One region of the Priestia sp. TRM10 genome, then DNA from elsewhere that is predicted to be linked to it. Evidence: riboswitches for the same ligand, from Rfam matches in the RefSeq annotation. Region 1 holds a riboswitch; each other region holds the start of a gene.
The links. A riboswitch is a leader RNA that binds a small molecule or an ion and turns the genes downstream of it on or off. The one in region 1 is predicted to bind cobalamin.
Positions count from the first base shown of each region.

Region 2: another riboswitch for cobalamin. It lies ahead of ACK3CR_RS13875 (ribonucleoside-diphosphate reductase subunit alpha); the one in region 1 lies ahead of ACK3CR_RS18430 (ABC transporter substrate-binding protein).
Region 3: another riboswitch for cobalamin. It lies ahead of ACK3CR_RS23185 ((2Fe-2S) ferredoxin domain-containing protein); the one in region 1 lies ahead of ACK3CR_RS18430 (ABC transporter substrate-binding protein).
Region 4: another riboswitch for cobalamin. It lies ahead of metE (5-methyltetrahydropteroyltriglutamate--homocysteine S-methyltransferase); the one in region 1 lies ahead of ACK3CR_RS18430 (ABC transporter substrate-binding protein).

Region 1 covers NZ_JBJZOT010000015.1:316,328-322,431, forward strand. Annotated here, with positions in the region: gene ACK3CR_RS18410 (ABC transporter ATP-binding protein) at 1-17, opposite strand, end outside; gene ACK3CR_RS18415 (ATP-binding cassette domain-containing protein) at 8-724, opposite strand; gene ACK3CR_RS18420 (ABC transporter permease) at 726-1,538, opposite strand; gene nikB (nickel ABC transporter permease) at 1,550-2,479, opposite strand; gene ACK3CR_RS18430 (ABC transporter substrate-binding protein) at 2,480-4,012, opposite strand; cobalamin riboswitch at 4,150-4,336, opposite strand; gene putP (sodium/proline symporter PutP) at 4,758-6,104, shown strand, end outside.
Region 2 covers NZ_JBJZOT010000013.1:494,473-500,576, forward strand. Annotated here, with positions in the region: gene ACK3CR_RS13850 (hypothetical protein) at 68-253, shown strand; gene ACK3CR_RS13855 (transcriptional regulator SplA domain-containing protein) at 403-654, shown strand; gene splB (spore photoproduct lyase) at 728-1,756, shown strand; gene ACK3CR_RS13865 (vWA domain-containing protein) at 1,921-3,237, shown strand; gene ACK3CR_RS13870 (hypothetical protein) at 3,376-3,747, shown strand; cobalamin riboswitch at 4,031-4,235, shown strand; gene ACK3CR_RS13875 (ribonucleoside-diphosphate reductase subunit alpha) at 4,373-6,104, shown strand, end outside.
Region 3 covers NZ_JBJZOT010000015.1:1,241,309-1,247,412, reverse strand. Annotated here, with positions in the region: gene sdhA (succinate dehydrogenase flavoprotein subunit) at 1-618, shown strand, start outside; gene sdhB (succinate dehydrogenase iron-sulfur subunit) at 615-1,382, shown strand; gene ACK3CR_RS23200 (acyl-CoA thioesterase) at 1,436-1,903, shown strand; gene gerE (spore germination transcription factor GerE) at 2,019-2,243, shown strand; gene ACK3CR_RS23190 (universal stress protein) at 2,357-2,773, shown strand; cobalamin riboswitch at 3,036-3,222, shown strand; gene ACK3CR_RS23185 ((2Fe-2S) ferredoxin domain-containing protein) at 3,365-3,739, shown strand; gene cobJ (precorrin-3B C(17)-methyltransferase) at 3,793-5,430, shown strand; gene ACK3CR_RS23175 (sirohydrochlorin chelatase) at 5,452-6,104, shown strand, end outside.
Region 4 covers NZ_JBJZOT010000015.1:438,639-444,742, forward strand. Annotated here, with positions in the region: gene ACK3CR_RS18965 (GDSL-type esterase/lipase family protein) at 1-612, shown strand, start outside; gene metE (5-methyltetrahydropteroyltriglutamate--homocysteine S-methyltransferase) at 646-2,907, opposite strand; cobalamin riboswitch at 3,056-3,235, opposite strand; gene dacB (D-alanyl-D-alanine carboxypeptidase/D-alanyl-D-alanine endopeptidase) at 3,338-4,780, opposite strand; gene bshB2 (bacillithiol biosynthesis deacetylase BshB2) at 5,327-5,998, opposite strand; gene ACK3CR_RS18985 (YojF family protein) at 6,012-6,104, opposite strand, start outside.

The DNA of each region.
Region 1 (6,104 bases):
TCTAGTTTTAAGAACATACGCTTATCTTTCCTCCTTTCTTCATTCTAATGACTCGATCTGCAATTCTTTCCACACTCTCTTGATCATGAGAAATAAGCAAAACAGTTAACCCATATTGTTTTTGAAGTTTTTTTAGCAACTGCATTACTTTTTCTTTATTGATTGTATCAAGAGCTGTTGTCGGTTCATCTGCAATAAGAAGAGATGGTTTTAAACTAAGCATCATCGAGAGAAGAACGCGCTGACGCATACCACCGCTAAGTTCAAAAGGATAGGAAGATAAAATATAGCCCGGATCTTTAAATCCCACACTTTGTAAGAGCTCATAAATATGCTTTTTATCCTTTGGTAAATCTCTATGCTTTTTAAGCGTTCTTTTTATATGTTTTTTCACAGTGTGAAGCGGGTTTAAACCATTCAAAGATTCCTGGATAAGCAAGCCTACTTCACGGCCCCTTATCCGTTGAAAATCTTTTTTATTTCTGGCATCCAAACGTTTACTTTTATAATAAATGGCTCCTCCTGTCACTTGACAGTTCTTTTCAAGCAGGCCAACTAAGGCATGAGCTGTCAGGCTTTTCCCACAACCGCTCTCTCCTACTAAAGCAACAATTTCTCCCTTTTGAATATGAAATGAAGCTCCTTTTATGAGAGGGACCTTCTTCTCCTTTATAATTGTGGAGATTTCTAAATTTTCCACCTGCAACAACGCGTCATTTTTCAATTTAAAGTTCACCACTATTCTTTTTTAAATTTTCGCTTATAAGCTGACATGCTAATACAAAAAGTAAAACAAAGAGCCCTGGAAAAAGCATAACGTGTGGAGCACTTTGAAAATAAGAAGCTCCATTATGAAGCATAACTCCCCACTCAGGCGTTGGTGGTTGTACGCCTAATCCAAGAAAAGATAATCCTGCCATTAAAAGCACAATCTTGCCCATATCAAGAGAGATAAAAACAGCAAGTGGCGTAAAAATAGATGGAATAATATATCTTACCATCACTTGAAAGTGCGTATTTCCAGCCATTCTTGCTCCTTTTATGTAATCTTCCTCACAAATATTTAAAACAAAGCTACGTACAATGCGCACATAGTTTGCCCATCGAACAATTACAACCGCAATCATCATATTTATAAATCCTTGCCCTAGCACACCAACAATAGCAATAGTAAGAACAATATCAGGAACAGCTAGAAAACCATCCATAATGCGCAGAAAAAAGGTGCCCTTTCTACTTTTGTATCCTGCTAGAAGACCAATTGGAAGGCTAATAAGAAGCGTACTAATCATAATGAGGAAAGCTCCTCCAACACTTATTCTCATTCCATACAAAATACGAGACAGTATACATCTTCCAACATGATCTGTGCCAAATGGATAAGTAGAATTTGGCGGATGTAACCGCTGGGTCAAATTCGTATCTAAAGGATTATGCGGTGCCAAAAGAGGCGCTAACAGTCCCACAAGTAAAAGAACGATAAGAAAACTTACACCTTTCATCCCTCGGCTATATTTGTTATAAAACTGATGTGTCATTCTTTTTCCTCCTAGTTGGCCCGTAACCGAGGGTCAACAAAACTACACAATATATCTATTAAAATATGAATTAGCACAAATAAAAAAGTCGTAAAAATAACATACCCTTGAATAATAGGGTAGTCTCTCATATTAATCGCATCAATGATGTAACGGCCTAATCCAGGCCAAGAAAAAACCGTTTCAACAATGATACTCCCGCCAAGCATAAAAGCAAAGCTCGTCCCTGTCATCGTAATTATTGGTAATATAGCATGTTTTAATACTTCACCTGTTAAAAGAGAAAACTCGGACTGACCTCTTGCTCTTGCTGCTTTCACAAAAGGCTTGTGTAAAACATCAAGCAAATGCTCTCGTAATACGCGGGCATACACTGTTCCAAGTCCAAAACCGAGTGTGATAGCTGGCAATACTAAATTTTCTAAGCTCCCTCTTCCCATTGAAGGAAGTAACTGATACTTTACAGAACAAATATATATAAGTAAAAATCCTAGCCAAAATGATGGTAGAGATGAGCCAACAAGCGCAAGTCCCTTCCCAAAACGATTCACTATTCCTTGTGAACGGAGGGCTGTTGATATTCCAAAAAGAAAAGTCATAAAAAGCATAATCCCTAAACCGCCTAGGGCTAGTTCAAATGTGGCTGGAATTCTTCTCACAATTTCTTCAAGTACAGGCTGTTTTGACATATAGGACACTCCCCACTGTCCTGTAAATACGTCTTTTATCCAATGCACATATTGAACGGGGAGTGTGTTTGTTAAGCCAAGCTCTTCTCTTACACTATCTAAAGCTTCCTGTGATGCAGGCACGTTATGAGCTGTTAACATAAGGCGTGCAGGATCTCCGGGGGCTAGCCTAAGCAATAAAAAAGTGAAGGTTGACATAAGAAAAACCACAAGAATAAGCTGTACAACGCGTTCAGCGATAAAGCGAATCATTTAAGACGAGCTCACATCAACATTTGGGGTAATATAGTAATACTCGATTGGACTTGGCTCAAAGTTTTTCACCTTTTCATTCACTCCAAATACGGTATTTGGATAAACGATAAAAGATTGAGGAATATCTTTATTAATTTGATTACCGATTTTTATTGCGATTTCTTCACGCTCTTTTTCTCCAGAAGTTTGATTTAACTCTGTTAACAGTTTGTCCACCTCAGCTGAATTATAATGACTTACATTTGCTAGGCTCTTAGAATTATAAAACAAGTTTAAGAAGTATTGAGGATCTCCCGTGTGTGCTGTCAGCATGCTATACATAGATAAGTCCCAATTATCCTCCGCAAGAACATCATCAATATTTTCCACGCTTCTTACCTTTACTTTTATCCCTTCTTTTAAAAGCGAACTTTGAATCGTTTCAGCCATTACCGTCAACTCTGGTCGTTGAGGGAAAGTCAGCATTGTTAGTTGCAAAGGCTCTCCACCCTTAGTCCATACTCCACCCTCTTTCGTATAGCCTCCTTGTTTCATTAACGAATCAAAAGACTGATTTTCTTGACTCTGCTTTACTTTTCCAAAAGACAATACTTCTGGAAATGGGCCGTTTCCTTTCGCTCCTTCATTTTTCATAATAGACGTTAAGATCTCTTCTCTTGGCAAGACTTTATCAATTGCTTGTCGAACGGAAAGATTTGTTACACGAGCTGAGTTCATATTGAACATCATCATATGGGTTCGAAGTGAAGGAGCAGTTAAGACATTTATATTGTCGCTGTTTTTCAGCACGCTAATTTGATCTGTTGAAATATCAACAGCACCGTCCACATCTCCTGATTGTAAAGCCATAAATCTCGTATTTCCATCTGATATGAATTTTATATCAATTTCCTCAACTCTTGCTTTCTGTCCCCAGTAGCCCTCATTTCTCTTCATAGTCAGCGATTCGTCTTTGTTAAATTCCTCAAATTGAAAAGCTCCTGTAAGGGCAGGATATTCCTCTTTTCCATCTAATGTAGAGACATCTGCAATAATTGTAGATGGATCGGCTAGATGTGAAATTAAAGCTTCGTTTGGTTGTTTTGTAACAATCTCAATTTTGTGATCATCAATGACACGGATAGTTTCGAAGTTTAGTAAATCTTTAACCTTTGAATCTTTTTCATTTGAACGTAGAAGCGATTTTTTTACACTTTCAGCGCTCATTTTTTCTCCATTATGAAAGCTTACATTTCCCTTTAATGTGAAGGTCCACGTTTTACGATCTTTTCTTTCCCAGCTGCTTGCTAACCAAGGTTCTGGTTTTAAGTCTTCATTGAGTTTTACAAGTGTTTCACCTGCACCAGATCGCATTACTTCCCAGCTATCGCTGCCGTGTGGATCAAGGCTCTTTGGGCTCCACGGAAATGCAAAGGATAATTTTTTTGAGTCTGACTCTGCCCTATCTTGTCCTTCTGTACAGCCTGCTACAGCTAAAAAAATAAAACAGAATAGAGCTAAAATAACCGAATAACTGCGTGCTTTTTTCATTTTCTTCTCTCTCCTTTTATTTATCTAGGCTAAAAAAATAAGCATGTCTCCCCTTTCAAAGGTTAGACATGCTTTTATATTCATAAAGTTTAAGAAAACAGGCATTCTAACCACCTCCCTAAACTCCCGTAGGTCGAACAGCGATGTTAAAACAGGCAGGTCTCCTGACTAAGGAAAAGAGCCTTATTCCTTCCCGAACTTTTGTTCAGTGGTCTATTTAAAGCTCCTATACTCCATTCACAGTGGCGGGTCCGTGTCGAAATTTCATCGACTTCCCTTTTAAGCAAGCAAACTATGCTTTACACCTGTTTCCAAACTTTATAAAATTTTTATTTTTTGCACTTTTTAAAGTCTGACATTCTAATAACTACAAATGCAACTCTTCTATATTATAAAGCAAATGTATCCAATTGCAATATGAAGAGAAAGAGAATAAACTGCTCCCCTCTTTATTATAAAAATATAAATTCAAAAAGAAAGTTCCACTAGACAAAAAGAACTATATTTCTTTTCTTCAAATTCTTTAAAACAAGCTATATCCCTTTAAACATATTGTTCTATTATCTTTTTGATATTTTTACCTTTTTAGGTGATAATAGTCATATTTACTCAAAACAGACTTTACTCCTAGTCTCTTTTACTTTAGAATAATATTCCGAATAGTTAAATTATTTTCTCATAAAATAAGAGAAATAATTCACTTCATCAGCGCTTAAAGCGTAAAAACAAACAAGGGAGAGATTTGGTGGAGATTGGTACTTATATTACACTGGGCATCTATTTTTTAGGAATGCTCGCAATTGGTTGGTATGCATATAAAAAATCAACAGATGATATATCTGGTTACATGTTAGGAGGACGTGGTCTTGGTCCTGCAGTTACTGCCCTTTCAGCAGGTGCATCTGATATGAGTGGATGGATGCTTATGGGGCTTCCTGGTGCATTGTATACAACAGGATTATCTGGAATATGGCTCGCTGTTGGGTTATCACTTGGAGCTTACCTCAACTACTTGCTAGTTGCTCCTCGTCTTCGAACGTATACTTTTGTAGCAGATGATTCGATTACAATCCCCGACTTTTTTGAAAATCGATTTGAAGATAAAAGTCGTATGCTGCGACTAGTATCAGCTCTTGTTATTTTAGTCTTCTTTACACTTTATACCTCATCTGGATTAGTATCTGGAGGTCGACTATTTGAATCTGCATTCGGATTAGACTATCGATATGGAATGTTTACTATTGCAATTGTTGTTGTTGCTTATACGCTTTTTGGCGGCTTTCTAGCTGTAAGCTTAACGGATTTTGTGCAAGGTATTATTATGTTTCTTGCTCTTATTCTAGTACCGATTGTTGTGCTATTTGACTTAGGTGGACCAACGAATGTATTTGATACCATCAAAAGCATTGATGAAACACATTTGGATCTTTTCAAAGGAACAACAGTTATTGGTCTCTTCTCACTTCTTGCCTGGGGATTAGGATATTTCGGCCAACCCCATATTATTGTTCGTTTTATGGCTATTAGTTCTATAAAAGAATTAAAACCAGCTCGACGTATTGGAATGGGCTGGATGATTATTGCTATTATTGGAGCCTGCTTAACAGGACTATTTGGATTAGCCTATGTTACAGAAAATAACATAACATTGAATGATCCTGAAACGATCTTTATCCTGTTATCTGACATTTTATTTAACTCTTATATTACAGGATTTTTACTAGCCGCTATTTTAGCCGCTATTATGAGCACAATTTCATCTCAGCTTCTTGTAACATCAAGTGCAGCAACAGAGGACTTTTATAAAACGTTCTTCCGGAGAAATGCCTCTGATAAAGAGCTTGTTACAGTTGGGCGACTCGCTGTTTTAATTGTTGCCGTAATTGCCGTTATTCTCTCATATACACCAAATAGCACTATCTTAGATCTTGTTGGCTATGCATGGGCTGGTTTCGGTTCAGCATTTGGTCCTGCTATTCTTTTGAGTCTATTCTGGAGACGTATGACAAAGTGGGGTGCTCTTGCCGGAATTATTGTAGGTACTGTTGTTGTGCTTGCTTGGGTACAAACAGGGATGTCTGATTTTATGTAT
Region 2 (6,104 bases), on a different contig from region 1:
ATGAAACTTTGCTCTTACCTTTTTCGTTAATGTGGTAAAGACACTGTGAAAAGGAGAATGATCGATTGTGGATTTTGATTTTGTAATGGTTTTAACCATTTTGTTGTTTCTGCTTAGTTTAGGTGGGTATGTTTATTATCGTCGCCTTTTAGTTCTATGGGAAGAAAGAGAAGCAGACAATCGCTCTACTCAAGCAAAAGATGTCTTTGCAAATCGGTTGAAAAACGCGCAAAAATCAAGCCAAAATGTATAATATATAGTAACAAACGCAGCATCTAGAAGATGCTGCGTTTTTTTTTTGGTAACATTGGCTAATTCATTAGACGGTTCATAAAACAATATATGGTGGAGACGCTAAAAAAATGGGATAGTTCCTAAAATCTAAACGAGAGAAGGGATAAAATGAATACGCTTGATCCAAAAGAAATACGCGAAGGAGACGACGTGTATGTTATATATCGCAATCCGCATGCTGCGACAGTAGCAAACATTCAAAAAGCAGAGATTGTACAACACCCTGAAAATAAAAACGACGTTGCTCTTTTTATTCATGAATCATATCACCTCATTGGTGAAGATGATGCTCTTTTCCCTACGGAACAAGATGCACAGCAGGCATACAACGAAATCTTTGATTATGAGCAGTATGATTAAAGAAAAAATGATTCTCTACTATATAAAGGAACGCTTTTAAAGCCCGTGTCTAACGGAGAAAGGATTTACAGGGATGATAAAACCTTTTGTACCACAGCTTGTATATATTGAACCAAGAGCGCTTGAATACCCTCTGGGTGTAGAATTGAAAGAAAAGTTTGAAAAGATGGGCCTTGAAATAAGAGAAACAACTTCACATAATCAAGTAAGAAACATTCCAGGGAAAAATCATCTACAGCAATACCGTAACGCTAAATCAACGCTTGTTGTTGGCGTAAGAAAAACGTTAAAGTTTGATACATCAAAGCCATCAGCAGAATATGCAATACCTTTTGCAACAGGATGTATGGGACACTGTCACTATTGTTATTTACAAACAACAATGGGCAGCAAACCATACATTCGAACATATGTAAATATAGATGAAATTTTTGATCAAGCAAGAAAGTATATAGAAGAAAGAGCACCTGAAATGACCCGTTTTGAAGCTTCGTGTACTTCTGATATTGTTGGAATTGATCACTTAACACATACGCTTAAACGTGCTATTGAATATTTTGGGAAAACGGATTTTGGAAGACTGCGTTTTGTTACAAAGTTTCATCATGTTGACCATCTTTTAGATGCAGAGCATAACGGGCGTACAAGATTTCGTTTTAGTGTGAATGCTGATTATGTTATTAAAAATTTCGAGCCTGGAACATCACCGCTTGATTATCGAATTGAGGCTGCGAGGAAAGTTGCAGAAGCAGGATATCCGCTTGGATTTATTGTTGCACCTATTTATATTCATGAAGGCTGGGAGGAAGGGTATAAGACGCTTTTTGAAAAGCTTGATGCACAGTTGCCTGAAAGAGCCCGACAAGACATCACTTTTGAAATGATTCAGCATCGCTTTACAAAGCCAGCAAAGCGAGTTATTCAAAAAAACTATCCAAAATCAAAGCTTGAAATGGATGAAGAAAGTCGTCGCTATAAGTGGGGACGATATGGAATTGGAAAATATATTTATTCTAAGGATGAAGAACATGAGCTTCGTGAGCATTTGGAATCTTATATTGATAAATACTTTCCGAACGCCAAAATTGAATACTTCACCTAATAAAGCTAGAGAATATCTCTAGCTTTATTTTTTTATTGATTGGCTAGGGGAATTTTAAGATAATGAAGAAGATAGGGGCTGGTAAATACGGGAAGTTATGAAGCGTGAAACAAGCAAAACCGATATAGAAGAAAGCATTTTAGAAAGAAAGGTGCATAATAAATATGAAGCGGAAAACGCTCTTAATCAGTTTTTTTATTTTCATTTTATTTATACATACTGCATGTGGCAAAAAGGAAGAAACTGATGCTTATTCAAGCGCTAATATAGAAAACATACCACAAGCAGCAGAAACGGTAGAAGATATGAACAATCAAAAGCAAGGAATTCTTGTAAAAAAGTATTTAAAGGGGAGAGAACTTGCCCAAACGTTAAAATATGACGAAATCATCGAAAGTGATCTAGAACCTTTTCTACATAAGAAAATTGATTCATTCGCCCAGTCGCAAAAAAGTAGCGAGCAATCGTTTTATAACTATCTTGTTTACTTATTAGGAAGTGGAGAGTACGGGGAAATAGAAAAAGAGCTTGAAACATTTGAACCTGTATTTCCAGAGGTAACTGCTGATCAAAAGAAAAAGAAGAATGCCGTGCTTTTGATAGATGGGAGTAAAAGTATGGAAGAAACGTTAGGAAATCAAACAAAACTTTCATTAGCGAAAAAGGCAATTATTGATTTTGCAGCAGCTCTTCCTAACGACGAATCTCTTACACTTTTAACATATGAGAACCCAATAGAAGAGGATGAGGAAACACAAAAAGTCCCCGCATGCCGGAATATACAAGTAGCGTATGATCATAAGTCATATGAAGCAGGTGAATTTGCTTCTTCTCTAGCAGAATATAGGGAAGGAGATGACACTTCATTTACAGCAGGATTGCAAAAAGCAGAAGAAGTTCTTTCTTCCTACAGTGATGAACAATATGAAAACTCTATTTATATTATTAGCGATGGAATAGATATTTGTGAGAACGAAGGAGAAGAAAGCAAAAGTATTCTTTCTAATAGCAGGGAGGATATCCATATTATTGGTCTTGATGTAGAGCAAGAAGAGGAAGCGGCACTTCAACAAGTCGCAGCAAAAGGTACCTACAAGACCGTAGCAACCGAGGAAGAACTACAAACATACATTAAGGAAGAGTGGGAGCAAGAAACGCCTGAAAAAACTTTTGTGCAAGAGGCGGCAATTTCAGATGAGGAAGAGCTTAGCGAGCAGAGACGTTTTGATTCTATTAAAGAATCTTATGATAAAGCAAGCCTCAGGGAGCGTGATCGACTTCTTTTAGGGGTAAAATATATAGAGGAACAAAAATTACTCTCATCAGAGGAAATTAAAAGGTTAGAAAAACGTATTTTAGATCAATATAAAAGCCGTAAAGAAGCCGTATGGGAGATTAGAGATCAAAAACTAGCTCTTATGAAAGCGGAAATAAAAGAAAATAATAAAATGATTCAAGAGTGGAAAGATAAGTGGCAGTGACATTCATAAAAGAGAAGAGCGTGCTCTTCTCTTTTATACTAAAAAATATCCAGAAAAATGTAAAAAAAGGGGGAACAGAAGAGAAAATGTATGATAAACTTGGGATAATTGTTTAGTATATATGAAAGGAGAAGAAGAGTGAAAAATACCAAAAGAGATACGGCGCTTTCCTTTGTATTTTTAGGACTTTTATTTTTAGGGTTTGTACAAGTATGGCACGAGCGTCAATATGTGCTTGGGGTTGGTGCAATTCTTGTAAGTTTTGTCGGCATCTGTGGGGTATGGAAAGGAATTAATAAAGAACGTCAAAAAGAGATTTTGTTAGGAATAAAACTTTTTTTTATAACCATTATATTTTGTTTGCTACACCGTTTTGTCTTTCATTTTATACAAAGTATAAACAATGATCATCGCTTTCTAGCCGCTTTTCTATCAAGCCTCCTTATCGTCTTTACTATGGACAAACTTGTCCGAATTACGTATCATAAGCTTCATCAAAAATCTGCTTAAGAAAAACAAAAGATGTGTATTATAAAACTAGTTCATATTTTTTGTGAACTAGTTTTTTTAATAGCAAAAAAGTGAAATTGATTTTTTTATAAGGAACAATACCTTGAGAGAAAAGAAGTTTAATAAATACGGGAAAAGTCAAGGTCTTTCTTTCGGGCAAGAACTGTGTATAATCAAGTATTGTAACGAACATAGAGTTTTTCTGTTGTAAAATCTAAAAGAGTCTGATAGAATAATAAACACAATATGTAGTGCTTAAATGAATATGAAAATACTATATTTTGTATAAACCTAAAATAAAGGTGTCATGTATTGACTTAAAAGGGAATTTGGTAATCAAACCAAAACTGTACCCGCAACTGTGATTGCTGATGAAATAAGCGCATCCACTGTATGAACGAAAAGGCTTACATAAGCTTATTATACGGGAAGGGCTTAGAGTAGAGAGACGCAAAAGTCAGGAGACCTGCCTTTTATTGAGACGTTTTATTCTGTTCGGGAGTTAGGAGGATAAAGCGAGGGTTGTGCTTTTTTGTGCGCACGTTCCTTCGCTTTATGCTCATTGCTCTCGAAGAGACAATGAGCTTTTTTTGTAGAGTGAATGGTAAAGACTGGAGGAAATATTATGTTACAAACAAATTCGAACACGTTAGAAACGGTTGTCGAACAAGATGGAGCTGAAGAGGCGTTAGTTGGATATCTAGAAAAACTAAAAGAAAAATATCCACATCTAGATTTTGACGATTATGAACAGAAAATTGTTCAAGGGGTGTTCACATTACAGGAAGTCACGAGAGATCGTCTTTCAAACTTGCTTATTTTAGGTGCACTTGAGCGTATTAACACGCTTGAACCTGATTGGACATATGTTGCAGCTAGCGTTTTATTGGACAAGCTTTACGGAAATGCAGCAGAAAATCGTGGCTATCAAGCAGATGAGAAATATGGTTCTCTTTATCATTTAATTGAGACGTTAACAAACACAGGAATTTTCAGCCCTGCTCTTTTATCTTCTTACACGAAAGAAGAGATCGAAAAGATTCAAAGTTTTATTTCACAAGAACGTGATGAACTTTTTACATACATCGGGCTACTGACATTATCTGATCGTTACTTAGCTCAAACACACGATCGCAAAACAATGGAATTACCGCAAGAGCGCTTCTTAATTATTGCAATGACGCTTATGCAAAATGAGCCAAAAGAAAAACGTCTTGCTCTTATTGAAGAAGCATATTGGGCTCTTTCAAATCTTTATATGACAGTAGCTACACCAACACTTGCAAATGCAGGTAAAACATATGGCCAGCTATCAAGCTGCTTTATTGATACAGTTGAAGATGATTTAAGAAGCATCTACGACAGCAATACAGACGTTGCTACACTGTCAAAACACGGCGGAGGTATTGGTGTATATCTAGGGAAAGTGCGTCCAAGAGGAAGCGATATTAAAGGATTTAAAGGCGTTTCTTCAGGAGTTATGCCATGGATGAAACAGCTAAATAATACAGCTGTTAGTGTTGATCAGCTTGGACAGCGTAAAGGAGCAATTGCTGTTTACTTAGATGTATGGCACAAAGATATTTTCAGTTTCCTTGATGCTAAGTTGAATAACGGAGATGAGCGTCTTCGTACACATGACTTATTTACAGGCGTATGCTTACCAGATTTATTTATGGAGAAAGTGCAAAACAGAGAAGAATGGCATTTATTTGACCCACATGAAGTGCGAAGCGTTATGAACTATTCTCTTGAAGATTTTTATGATGAAGAAAAAGGCAGCGGTTCATTTAGAGAAAAATATGAAGAGTGTGTAAGAGAAGAGAAGCTTTCTCGTGAAACAATTCCGGCAATTGAAATTATGAAACGAATTATGATTTCACAGCTTGAAACAGGGACGCCTTACATGTTCTATCGTGATACAGTAAACCGAGCAAACCCGAACAAACATAAGGGAATGATTTACGGAAGTAACCTTTGTAGTGAGATTGCTCAAAACATGAGTGCAACAACGCTTGTTGAAGAAACAACAGATGGAGGCACAATTGTAATTCGAAAAGAGATGGGCGATTTTGTTGTGTGTAACTTGTCTTCTGTTTCACTTGCAACAGCTGTAAAAGCAGACGTTATACCTCGTCTTGTGAAAATTCAAATGCGCATGCTTGATAATGTAATTGACTTAAATACAATTCCTGTACCACAAGCTAAATATACGAATGAAAAGTATCGTGCTGTCGGACTAGGAACGTTTGGACTTCATCACCTACTAGCTCTTGAGGGAATTAGCTGGGAAAGTGACGATGCTGTTGAGTACAATGATCGCTTATATGAAGACATTGCCTATTATGCCATTTCAG
Region 3 (6,104 bases), 920 kb from region 1:
GCTATTTATGGTGGTATGGTTGCAGGACCAAACGCAGTAAAATACATTGAAGGTCTTAACAAATGGACAGATTCTATAGAATCTTCACTTTATGATAAACATGTAAAAGAGCAAGAAGAAAAATGGCAAAACATTCTTTCACTAGATGGAAAAGAAAATGCTTATGTTCTTCATAAAGAACTTGGAGAATGGATGACTGATAACGTAACAGTTGTACGTTATAACGATAAATTGTTGAAAACAGATGATAAAATTCAAGAGCTTCTTGAACGCTATCAGAATATTAATATTAATGATACAGCAAAATGGAGTAACCAAGGAGCAGCATTTACGCGTCAGCTAGCAAATATGCTTCAACTTGCTCGTGTTATTACACTTGGTGCTTATAACCGTAATGAAAGTCGCGGAGCACATTATAAACCAGACTTCCCAGAACGTAATGATGAAGAATTCCTAAAAACAACGATGGCAACTTTTGTAGATCGTGAGTCAGCACCTAACTTTTCTTATGAAGATGTAGATGTTTCATTAATCAAGCCGCGTAAGCGTGATTATTCACAGAAGAAAGATAGTGGATCAGCATCCTCTAAAAAAAAAGAGGGGGTTAGTGGGAAATGACTGAGACAAAAACAAAAACCATTAAGTTGATTATTACACGCCAAGATTCACCGGAAACAGCTCCATATGACGAGGAATTTGAGATTGAGTATCGTCCAAATATGAACGTTATTTCAGCTCTAATGGAAATTCGTCGAAATCCAGTAAATTCAAAAGGTGAGCATACAACACCAATTAACTGGGATATGAACTGTTTAGAGGAAGTTTGTGGAGCATGCTCAATGGTTATTAACGGACGCCCTCGTCAATCTTGTACAGCGTTAGTTGATAAGCTTGAACAACCGATTCGACTCAAGCCAATGAAAACTTTCCCTGTTGTGAGGGATCTACAAGTCGACCGTAGTCGCATGTTTGATTCGTTGAAAAAGGTAAAAGCATGGGTACCGATTGATGGAACTTACGATTTAGGGCCGGGACCACGTATGCCAGAGAAGAAACGTCAATGGGCATACGAACTCTCAAAATGTATGACATGTGGAGTATGCTTAGAAGCTTGTCCAAATGTAAACAGTAAATCAAATTTCATTGGACCTGCTCCATTATCACAAGTTCGCTTATTTAATGCACATCCGACTGGAGCAATGAATAAACATGAACGACTTGATGCTTTAATGGAAGATGGAGGACTTTCAAATTGCGGTAACTCACAAAACTGCGTAAAGTCTTGTCCAAAAGGTATTCCATTAACAACATCAATTGCTGCTTTAAACAGAGACACTACTCTTCGCTCTTTCCGAAAGTTTTTTGGAAGCGATGCAGAATAAAAAGAAACCTCTCCATACTGGAGAGGTTTCTTTTCATCAAAGGAGGAAGATGAATGAAGAAGCCGAGTTATATTAACAATATAGAGACTTGGAAGCACGATTTTAACTTTAATAGAGAGATTCGAGTTCGTTTTTGTGAGACAGATATGTTTGGTCACATGAATAATACCGTTCCTTTCCTCTATTTTGAAGAAGCCCGAACAACTTTTTTTCAACATATTGGTTTTATGGAAATATGGAAGAAGCCTGATAGTGAAACAATGCCAGTTGTTGCTGATTTACAGTGTGATTTTGTTCAACAAGTCTTCTTTGGAGAAGTGCTTAGAGTAAAAACGAAAATTGAGCATACTGGACGTTCATCTGTTGATTTACACTATGTTGGGATAAATGAAAAAGAGGAAATTTGCTTCACAGGACGAGGTGCTCTTGTACAGGTTTCCAAAAGCACGGGTAAATCTGTTCCATGGACAGAGGAGCAACTTGAGAAATTAAAACCTTATCAATCGAAAAAAAGTGAATAAAATATAGCATAACTTGCGAATTCTAGGAACCGCTTTATCCTTTTTTACATAGTATATCGTGACTAACTTACACCCATCCGATAGTTCGACTCTGGATCAGGCAAGGAGGGTTACATTGAAGGATAAAGAATTTCCACCTAAACCGTTACTTACAAAGAGAGAACGAGAGGTTTTTGAACTTCTAGTACAGGACAAAACAACGAAAGAGATCGCAAGTGAGCTGTTTATTAGTGAAAAGACGGTTCGCAATCATATTTCTAACGCAATGCAAAAGCTTGGCGTTAAAGGGCGTTCTCAAGCTGTCGTTGAACTTCTTCGCATGGGAGAACTCGAGTTATAACATGTGGCCGACTATCAGTAAAAGATAGTCGGTTTTGTTTTCTAGCGAAATGAAAGATTATCACAGTCAAAAAAGGGAAGTAGAAAAATAAAGAAATATAGGGGGAGAAAGAAATGTACAATAAAATTCTTGCAGCCGTAGATGGCTCAAAACAGGCAAAAGAAGCGCTTGAGAAAGCATTTTCTATTGCTTCTTGTTATCGTACACCACTGCAAATTCTTCATGTGAAAGAAGGGGATGATAAAACTAAAACATATTGGTATAAACGCTCTAATTTAAACAAGCTAGAAGACAGGCAAGAATTTCTTCGTGAAATTGATACTATGGCTGCAAAGTATAACATTACTCATAAGGTTCATTTTAGAGTTGGAAATCCTGCTGAAGAAATTATTCGTCATGCAAATGAGAACAATATTGAACTTATTGTGGTAGGAAGTAGAGGATTTAATAGATTTCAAAAAGTAGTGCTTGGTAGCGTTAGTTCTAGAATAATAGAGAAAGCCTCCTGTTCCGTTCTCCTTGTGAAATAAAAGAAGGGATGAGGCTTCTCCTACTCTTCATTTGAATTCTTTATTGAAAAATGAGCCAACTTCCTCTATCATTGTAGTTAATTAGAAAACTCATACAAGAAAAAATTTTTACATAAATCAAAAAAGTAGCAGATAGAGAACTATCCTAGCATACTGCACATAAGGGGAGTCATCATCACAGCTAAGTTTGTTTGGGATGAGATAGTGGTTCCACTATGTATGTTTTGCTAGGGAGAGTTCTTCTTTCATTTTAAAGACAATTTCATATTGTAAACAGGAAGGTACATAGCTTTAAAGCCTATGTTGAAAAGGGAAGCCAGTGAAAATCTGGCACGGTGCCCGCCACTGTAAAAGGGAGTTCTATTACAACGTGTCACTGAATTTTTTTGGGAAGACGTAGTAGAACGATTACCTTGAGTCAGGAGACCTGCCTTAGCTGTTTGCTTCATTTGAAACCTACGGGACATAGGAAGAAGTGCTAATCCATTGTGCAAACTCGTGTACAGGTATGCATTTTACATCTCTTTCTCGTAGAGGTGTTTTTTTTATGCATTTTTTGAGAAAACGATTTTAACGAGGGAGTTGGTATGGATGACAACGTGGAATTTAAATGAAACAAAGCACCATGTCTTAATTTGTAATGGTGGAACGTGTATGAAAAAGGGCGGAGAAGAAGTAACGGTTGCTGTTCGAGATGAAATTGAAAAGCTTGGGGCGGATGCTCAAATTCATACAACAAGAACGCGATGTAATGGGCGATGTAAAGATGGATGTGTAGCAATTGTATACCCTGAAGGAGTTTGGTATAAAGAAATGACACCAGAGCTTGGAAGAGAGATGGTAAGAGAGCATCTCTTAGATGGGAATAAGCTTGAAAACTCTATCATCTACACATATGAGGAAGGATTTAAAGCTCCTGAAAATTCCTCATCACCAAAAGGAATTTCAAAAGAGAAAGTGAAATAACTGTTTTCGAAAGAATCACATCATTCGAAAAACTTGTGGTAGGAGGAAAAAATATGAGTGGTAAATTGCTTATCGTCGGATTTGGGCCAGGAAATTTTGAACATATTACAGAGCGAGCGAAAGAGGCACTTCAAGAAAGTGACATGATTATTGGCTATAAAACATATGTGGAACTTATCCAAGGGTTGTTGTCAAATCAACAGGTTATTAGTACTGGAATGACTGAGGAAGTGACAAGAGCCCAAGAAGCAGTGAAGCAAGCTGAGCAAGGGAAAAAAGTAGCTGTGATCTCGAGTGGAGATGCGGGAGTATACGGAATGGCTGGTCTTGTGTATGAAGTGCTTGTTGAAAAAGGTTGGTCAAGAAAAGACGGAGTGGAAATTGAAATTATTCCTGGTATCTCTGCGATTAACTCTTGTGCTTCATTATTAGGAGCCCCTGTTATGCATGATGCGTGCACAATAAGCCTAAGCGACCATTTAACACCATGGACACTTATTGAAAAAAGGATTGAAGCTGCGGCATCTGCTGATTTTGTTATTGCTCTTTATAACCCGAAAAGCGGAAGAAGAACCCGTCAAATTGAGGAAGCCCAGCGTATCCTGCTTCAATATAGATCACCAGATACTCCTGTTGGCCTTGTGAAAAGCGCATATCGAGACCGTCAGAATATTGTAATTACCAATTTAAAAGAGATGCTTGAACATGAAATTGGAATGCTAACAACTGTTATTATTGGAAACTCTTCAACATTTCTCTATGATGATTTGATGATTACCCCACGTGGCTATCAACGTAAATATACGCTAAATGAAACAAAACAGCCGCTAAAACCTCATCAACGTTTGAAAAAAGAGGCAGAGCCATGGGCACTTTCCCAAGAAGAAGCAGCACCAGCAGTAGAAGAGAAGGAAGCAGAAAAAGTTGAGAAAGTTAAAGAAGTAGAGAAAATTTCTTCAAGAGAAATTGCGGAGAAAGCTCTTAGTCTTGTGACAGGAAAAGAAGAGCAAACAACATTTGAAAAAGTAACGGCTAAGATGGAATCCATCTTCGAACTTGCTGTAAGCCCAGGGCTTGTAAGTAAAAAGTTTACACCAGTTCAGCTCACCACAATTGCTGAAGTTGCAGGCGAAAAAGGGTCAATTGAATATACACCAGATCATCAAATTCGTCTTGAAGTACCGACTGCTGAACCAGAAAAAGTAACAAAGAGACTTAGCGAAGTAGGTCTACTCCTTGCTCCTGTTGGAGACGTTTTAACAATGAAGGCGTGTGACTTCTGCGATGGAGAGAAAAAAGATTCCATTCCATATGCAGAAGAACTTCAAGAAAGACTTGGCGGAGCGAATATGCCAAAAGTTACAAAAATCGGGTTCAACGGCTGTGGTATGGCTTGCTACAGAGCTGTACAAGATGATATCGGAATTGTATATCGAAAAGGAAAGTTTGATTTGTTTCTTGGAGCGAAAACAGTAGGCCGATCAGCACATTCTGGACAGCCTGTTGCAGAAGGAATTTCTCCTGAAAAGATTGTTGATGTTGTTGAAGGAATTGTTGATGAGTATAGAGAAAAGGGGCATCCTAATGAGTCGTTCTTTAAATTCTTTAAACGTGTAAAAGAAGTCGGTGGTTTTATTTATCAAGATGTAACACCCAAAATTAAAATTGAGCCAGCTCCTTGTGGAGACTAGGAAAATAGAGGGGGAAAACAAATGGAAGCTGTATTATTTATTGGACACGGAAGCCGTGACTTTGAAGGAAATGAAGAAGTACGTCAATTTGTAGAGAAAATGAGGACTCTTTTGCCAGAGACGTTGTTAGTAGAAACAAGCTTCTTAGAATTTGAACGCCCAACAATTGCAGATGGAATTGATACCTGTATAGAAAAAGGGGCGCATCATGTTATTTTAATTCCAATTATGCTTCTTCCTGCTGGCCATTCTAAAATTCACATTCCAGGAGCAATTGATGAAGCAAAAGAAAAGTATCCCAACACGAAATTTACATATGGCAGACCAATTGGTATTCATGAAGAAACGTTTGAAATTTTAAATACAAGATTAAAAGAGTCTGGGGAAAATTTAGAAAGTCCTGGAGAAGAAACAGCAATTATCTTACTTGGGCGCGGTGGAAGCGATGCTGACGCGAACAGTGAGCTTTATAAAATTACGCGTCTTCTTTGGGAGAAAACAAACTATAAACTTGTTGAAACATCCTTTATGGGTGTAACAGATCCTTTGATTGAACAAGGAGTAGAACGCTGTATTAAGCTTGGAGCAAAGAAGATTGTTGTGCTTCCATACTTCCTTTTTACAGGGATTTTAATTAAACGTCTTGAAAAACTTGTTGAAGAATTTAAAGAAAA
Region 4 (6,104 bases), 120 kb from region 1:
TATAGTGATAAACTCATTCCTCTTCTTGAACAGGAAGGCCGTTCTGTTGCATTTTCAAAAGAGTTTGCTGTACCTGGTTACACAACGGCAAATCTTCTTCAAGATTTAGAGGTTAATGCGTATAGCAAACACGAGAACTTGTTTCATTCTGTTGAAAATGCGTCTCTTATTACTGTACAAGCAGGAGCAAATGATCTTCTTCATTATATTGCTCCACACCGTCAACATATGGTATCGCTTAGCAATGGCGAATGGGAGAGCTTATTACAGCAAACACAGCAAAACATGGAAACCATTTTAGAACGAATTAGAGATCTTAACCCAACAAGTGACGTCTATGTTGTTGGATATTATTTTCCTTTTTCAAACATTGACAATCCCTTTCAAGAACAAAACTTGAAGCAGCGGGTTTTAGACCTTAATGTAGCCCTGCAAAAAGCAGCCTCTTCACAGGAGCATGTTTATTACGTTTCGACAGAGAATTTATTTTCACAAAACAGAGGAACCTATTTACCAAATAAGATTGATATTCATCCTTCTCAGCAAGGATATGATCTGTTGGCACAGCGAATTTTTGATACGATCCATTTTTCAGAAAGATTCCTCCAATAAAAAAGCACCGTTCAGAGGAACGGTGCTTTTTTATTAAGCTTCTATTAGACTTGCACGATATTTCTTTGTTGCTTCAACAAGGACTTGGAGTGATTTTATCGCTTCTTCCTCTTTACGCGTTTTTAGACCACAATCTGGGTTAACCCAAAATTGTTTTTCATCTAATACACGTAGAGAAGCTCTAATGTTTGAGATAATATCCTCTTCATTTGGAATTTGCGGGCTATGAATATCATATACGCCAAGCCCAATTTCTTTTTCATAATGAAAATCTTCAAATGCTTGAAGCAGACGGCCATGACTGCGTGATGTTTCAATTGAAATCACATCTGCATCAAGGTCATCAATTGTATTCATAATTTCATTAAAATTAGAATAACACATATGAGTATGAATTTGCGTTTCATCTTTCACACCGTAAGCAGAAAGTCTGAATGCATATGCAGCAGCTTTTAGATACCCTTCCTTCTCTTCTTCTCGCAATGGAAGGCCTTCTCGAAGGGCAGGTTCATCAATCTGAATAATAGCTATTCCTGCGTCTTCTAATGCTAATACTTCCTGACGGATAGCAAGACCGATTTGATTCATCACCACTTCTTTTGACTCGTCATGACGAGGGAAAGACCAGTTTAAAATGGTAACAGGACCTGTTAGCATCCCTTTTACAGGCTTATTTGTTAAACTTTGAGCATATACGCTTTCTTTCACAGTCATTGGCTCTTTAAGCGATACATCTCCGTAAATAAGAGGTGGTTTTACGCAACGTGAACCGTAAGACTGCACCCAACCAAACTTTGTTACTTCCATACCGTCCAGCTTTTCACCGAAATATTCGACCATGTCTGTACGCTCAAACTCTCCGTGCACGAGAACGTCTAATCCAAGGTCCTCTTGAATTTCGATCCAGCGGGATGTCATTTCTTGAATAAACTGCTCATATTGTGCGTCTGTAATTTGTTTCTTCCGCCATTTTAAACGTGTGCTTCTCACTTCTTTTGTTTGAGGCATACTTCCAATCGTTGTTGTTGGTAAAAGCGGTAGCTTTAACTTTTCCTGCTGTTTCTTCGCTCTTATCTCATACGGTGGACGCGTTGCCTTAAGTTGTGCAAGCTCCTTAATTTCTTCTTGAACTTTATGATTATGACGCAATGGTGCTGCAACGAAAGCTTCAAAGCTTTTATCATAATCTTTAAACGATGTATTGTTCTCAATTCCTCTTTCTAACGCTTTTAGTTCTCCTAACTTTTCCTTAGCGAAACTTAGCGCTCCTTCTAAAAAGCTCGGAAGACTTTCATTCTCGGCTGTAACAGGAACATGTAGTAAGCTTGATGAAGGCTGTACCCAAAGATCACCATCGATTAAATTTAGAAGCTCTTTAACTTCAGCACTCGTTTCTGTTAAATTAGCCTTCCATACATTTCGTCCATCAATAACTCCTGCTGCTAATACTTTTCCTTTTGGAAAGCCCCATTTTTTCAGCTGTTCTTTTGTTTCCCCTTTATCATGAATAAAATCAAGTCCAAAGCCATCTACAGGGAGTGATAGAACCTTTTTATAATCAAAAACAGCTTCATAGTATGTTTGAAGAAGCAACTTCGTATTTTTGCAGCTCTTCGCTATTTCAGCATATCCGTTTTCAATCACTTTCCATACTTCCTGATCTAATGGGGATGTAAAAATTGGTTCTTCTAAGCTGACCCACTCTACTCCTTCCTCATCTAATTGTTGCAAAAGCTGTTGATAAAGCGGGATAAGACGCTGAATCCATGATGCTTTTTCGGTTTCTTTATATCCTTTCCCAAGAAGAACGAGCGTTGCTGGCCCTACAAGAGTTACTTTTCCATTTACACCAAGCTTCTGTTTTGCTTTTTTCCAATAATCTAAAAATCGATTTTCTTTTAAAGAAGGCGTAACATTCTCAAACTCTGGCACAATATAGTGATAGTTCGTATTGAACCATTTTGTCATTGTCATTGCTTCCGCCCCGTCTGTTCCACGAGCCATGCTGTAATACGTTTCAAGCGGTGTTTTATTTGTATTTTTGAACCGATCTGGCACAAGATCAAACGTCCATAATAAATCTAAGATATGATCATATAAACTAAAATCACCAACAGGAATATGCGTGATTCCCGCTTCCTTTTGCACGCGAATTCCTTCTAAAAATAAGCGGTCTAGTTCTTCTTTAAACTCTTTTTCTTCAAACGTTCCTTCCCAAAAACTCTCTAGCGCTTTCTTCCATTCTCTTTTTTCTCCGATTCTTGGATATCCAATATTTGAACTGTATACTGTCATGTTTTTTCCTCCGTCTCTATTGTCTTTTTAGCTATCAAAAAAACTCCCTTTTTTTCAAAAAAGAGAGTTAGAAGGCGACTTTAAGAACTGTTGAAACGGATCCATCTATTCAACATAAACCTTCACTCCTCCCTATGAACGCGTAGGTATAAAGCGCAAACAAGTGGCAGGTCTCCTGACTTAGGTTCATCGTTCTTCTATCCCTTCCCGCTTTCGCAGTGGCTATGATAGAAACTCCCCTTCACAGTGGCGCGACCGTGGCGGCTTCTCACCGCTCTTCCCTTTTAAGCTGCAGCGTATGTACAGCACCTCTTGCATGGACATTATAAAATTAGTCTCCTCGACTGAGGAATTGTTAATAAGAATAACGCGATTTTCCCCTTTGTGCAAGACTATTTTTCAGATTATTCATTTTTGATCTAATTTTTTATTATTTTAGAGAAGCTAACATAACCGCAATTTCGTCTTCGATATCTTTTACATCTTCTTCTAGAAAAGCATTAAAAACGATTGAGAAGATAAGTTCCTCTCCAGCTGCTGTTGTTACATATCCGGAAAGAGAGCTAGCGCCTGTAATAGATCCTGTTTTGGCTCTTACATTTCCTTCTGCAACAGTCCCTCTCATCCGTTCATCGAGCGTTCCCCCTATCAATTCATCCGGATCTCCTGCTAAAGGCAAAGATTCATAAAAATTGTCGTACCAAGGTTTTTGCCTAGCATGAAAAAGAAGAGAAGAAATTTCGTCTGTTGGCACTCCGTTCACATGTGATATGCCTGAACCATCTCGAATCATCATATTGTCTACATTGACATTCATCTCAGAAAGCGTTTGTTTTAAAGAAGCTAAACCAGCTTCAAAGCTTCCTTCACCATACTGTACTTTTCCCATTTCTTTCACAAAAATTTCTGCAATTGTATTATTACTCAATTTCATATACGGAATAAAAATTTCCCCAAGTGGAGGAGATTCCTTTACTTCCATCAACTGAGCTTTTTGAGGTGTTTCTTCTTTCTTCACTTTTCCTGTTACTTTTATTCCGTTCTTCTCTAAGACGTCTTTAAATAAAGAAGTCGTATACAAAGCAGGGTCCTCGACGGCAATGGCTGTTTGAGCAGGTTCCTCTCCCTCCTTGATGATTCCTTTTACTACAATAACATTTTCATTCCGTTTTCTGACAATTTCTAAATCTGTTTCTCCTTTTCCTGTTTTAGTTTCATTCATCACTTTTACGTAGTCCGTTTTAGGTAATATAGAGATGTGAGCTTTCTTACCATTTTTGGTCGGTGTTGTCTCTACTATAACTGTTCCCGCTTCATAGCGATGATCAGGAGAGAACGTCAACGCTGATATTTGAGCTCCGTACGCATATGATTCGTCTTTCCAAATCATATCTTCTGAAAGCCGAACATCGTCATACCACGTTTCATCTCCAATAATATTTCCCGAAATTTTTTTGATTCCTTTTTCGTGTAATAGAGCTGAAAACTGCTGTAACTCTTTTAATCCAAGAGTTGGATCTCCTTTTCCTTTTAAATAAAGATTCCCTTTTAACACACCATTTCTCACTTTTCCATCATGCCAAATCTCTGTGTGAAACTTATACTCCTCACCTAATGTTTCAAGCGCTGCTGCCCCTGTAAAGAGTTTCATATTGGACGCAATTTTCATTCGAACTGAGCTGTTCTTTTCATACAGTACTTCTCCGCTTTTGGCCTCTTTTATACTGATTGAACTTATCGCACCCTTTAAATCTTTATGTTGTAACACTTGTTCCATTTTTGTTTTTAATGTACTCGCCCCCTCCGCTGACACATTAACGGCCTGTATTATGATTAATACGAACATCACCAAAATTCCACACCATTTTTTCATATCCTTCCTCCTTTATGTACTCTTGTGCATAGACTTTCACATTCCCCTTATTATTATTGATGTTTTATGTACAGAGAGAAGAACAAGTTTATAAAAAAAAAGAAGCTTTTTGTTTAAAAGCTTCTCTCTTTATAAGATGAAATATAGTCATGATAAGCAGACTTAAGAGAATATATTGATCAGCTTATTTGTTTTGTCAGGCATGCAGACACTCCGCTCATCAATTCCTCTCAATAGTGAAAAAGCACGAGCAGAACTTAAGCATAGGCAGGCAACGGAGTATCTTTTACCATTGCAATACGCAAAAAGAGCAGAAATATAATATCTTCTATTATTCTAAAATACTTTCTTGTCCCTTCAAATGAAATCAAGAACCCAGGACTTACAGTCTGAAAAGTTTTTTCACAAATAAATTTACTGCTAAAAACAGCGACACAGCGCTAATAATATAAAGCTTTTCATTCCTCTTTTCTACAACTCCATTCCCTCAACTACCCAATTACAGCACAAAAAAAGCAGATGTGTTCATCACATCTGCTTCCTTCTTTACTTTCCTTCATCATCAAAAGAATATGTCCAAAACTCTTCACGAGCAAGCATTTTTAAAATTTCAGGACTTTGTTCGATATTGTTAAAGTCCATGGCTCCAAGCATTCCTTGTGTTTGAGAACGGTGTGCTTTAATTGCTGCAATTTTGATATCTTTCACACTGCTTACATCATGAACAACATCAGGATGACCAATCGCTTCTAGGCGGTCTTTCGAAAAGGCGTGACAAAGAAGGCGAGGACGATCTTCTGGACGAAGACGCTTGACCGCTCTTACTGTTGCCGCTCCTGTTGCATTATGATCTGGATGAACAGCATATCCAGGATAGTGCGTAATAATCGTCGTTGGCTTAATCTCGTCAATAATGTTGCCAATAACGTCTGCATACACTTCGTCATCTAAAAACTCAAGCGTTTTATCACGAAGGCCCACCATACGAAGCTCATCTAGCTCCAGGATTTCGCCAACTTCTGTTAACTCTTCTTTTCGAATCTTTGGTAGTGTTTCACGGTTTGCAAACGGAGGGTTTCCCATGTTGCGTCCCATCTCTCCAAGAGTTGTGCATGCATATGCTACATATCCACCACTTTGCTTTGTGAGCGCAATCGTTCCTGCTGCTCCAAAAGCTTCATCGTCTGGATGTGGAAAAATGACTAATAAGCGTTCCATTTCTTTCAGCTCCTTATGTAAACGGCTTTTCACTTAGCTGAAGAGCAACGGCTAATCGACCTTGATCATCGTGCCCTGCAAGTAAAAGACGCCCTTCTTCATCTAC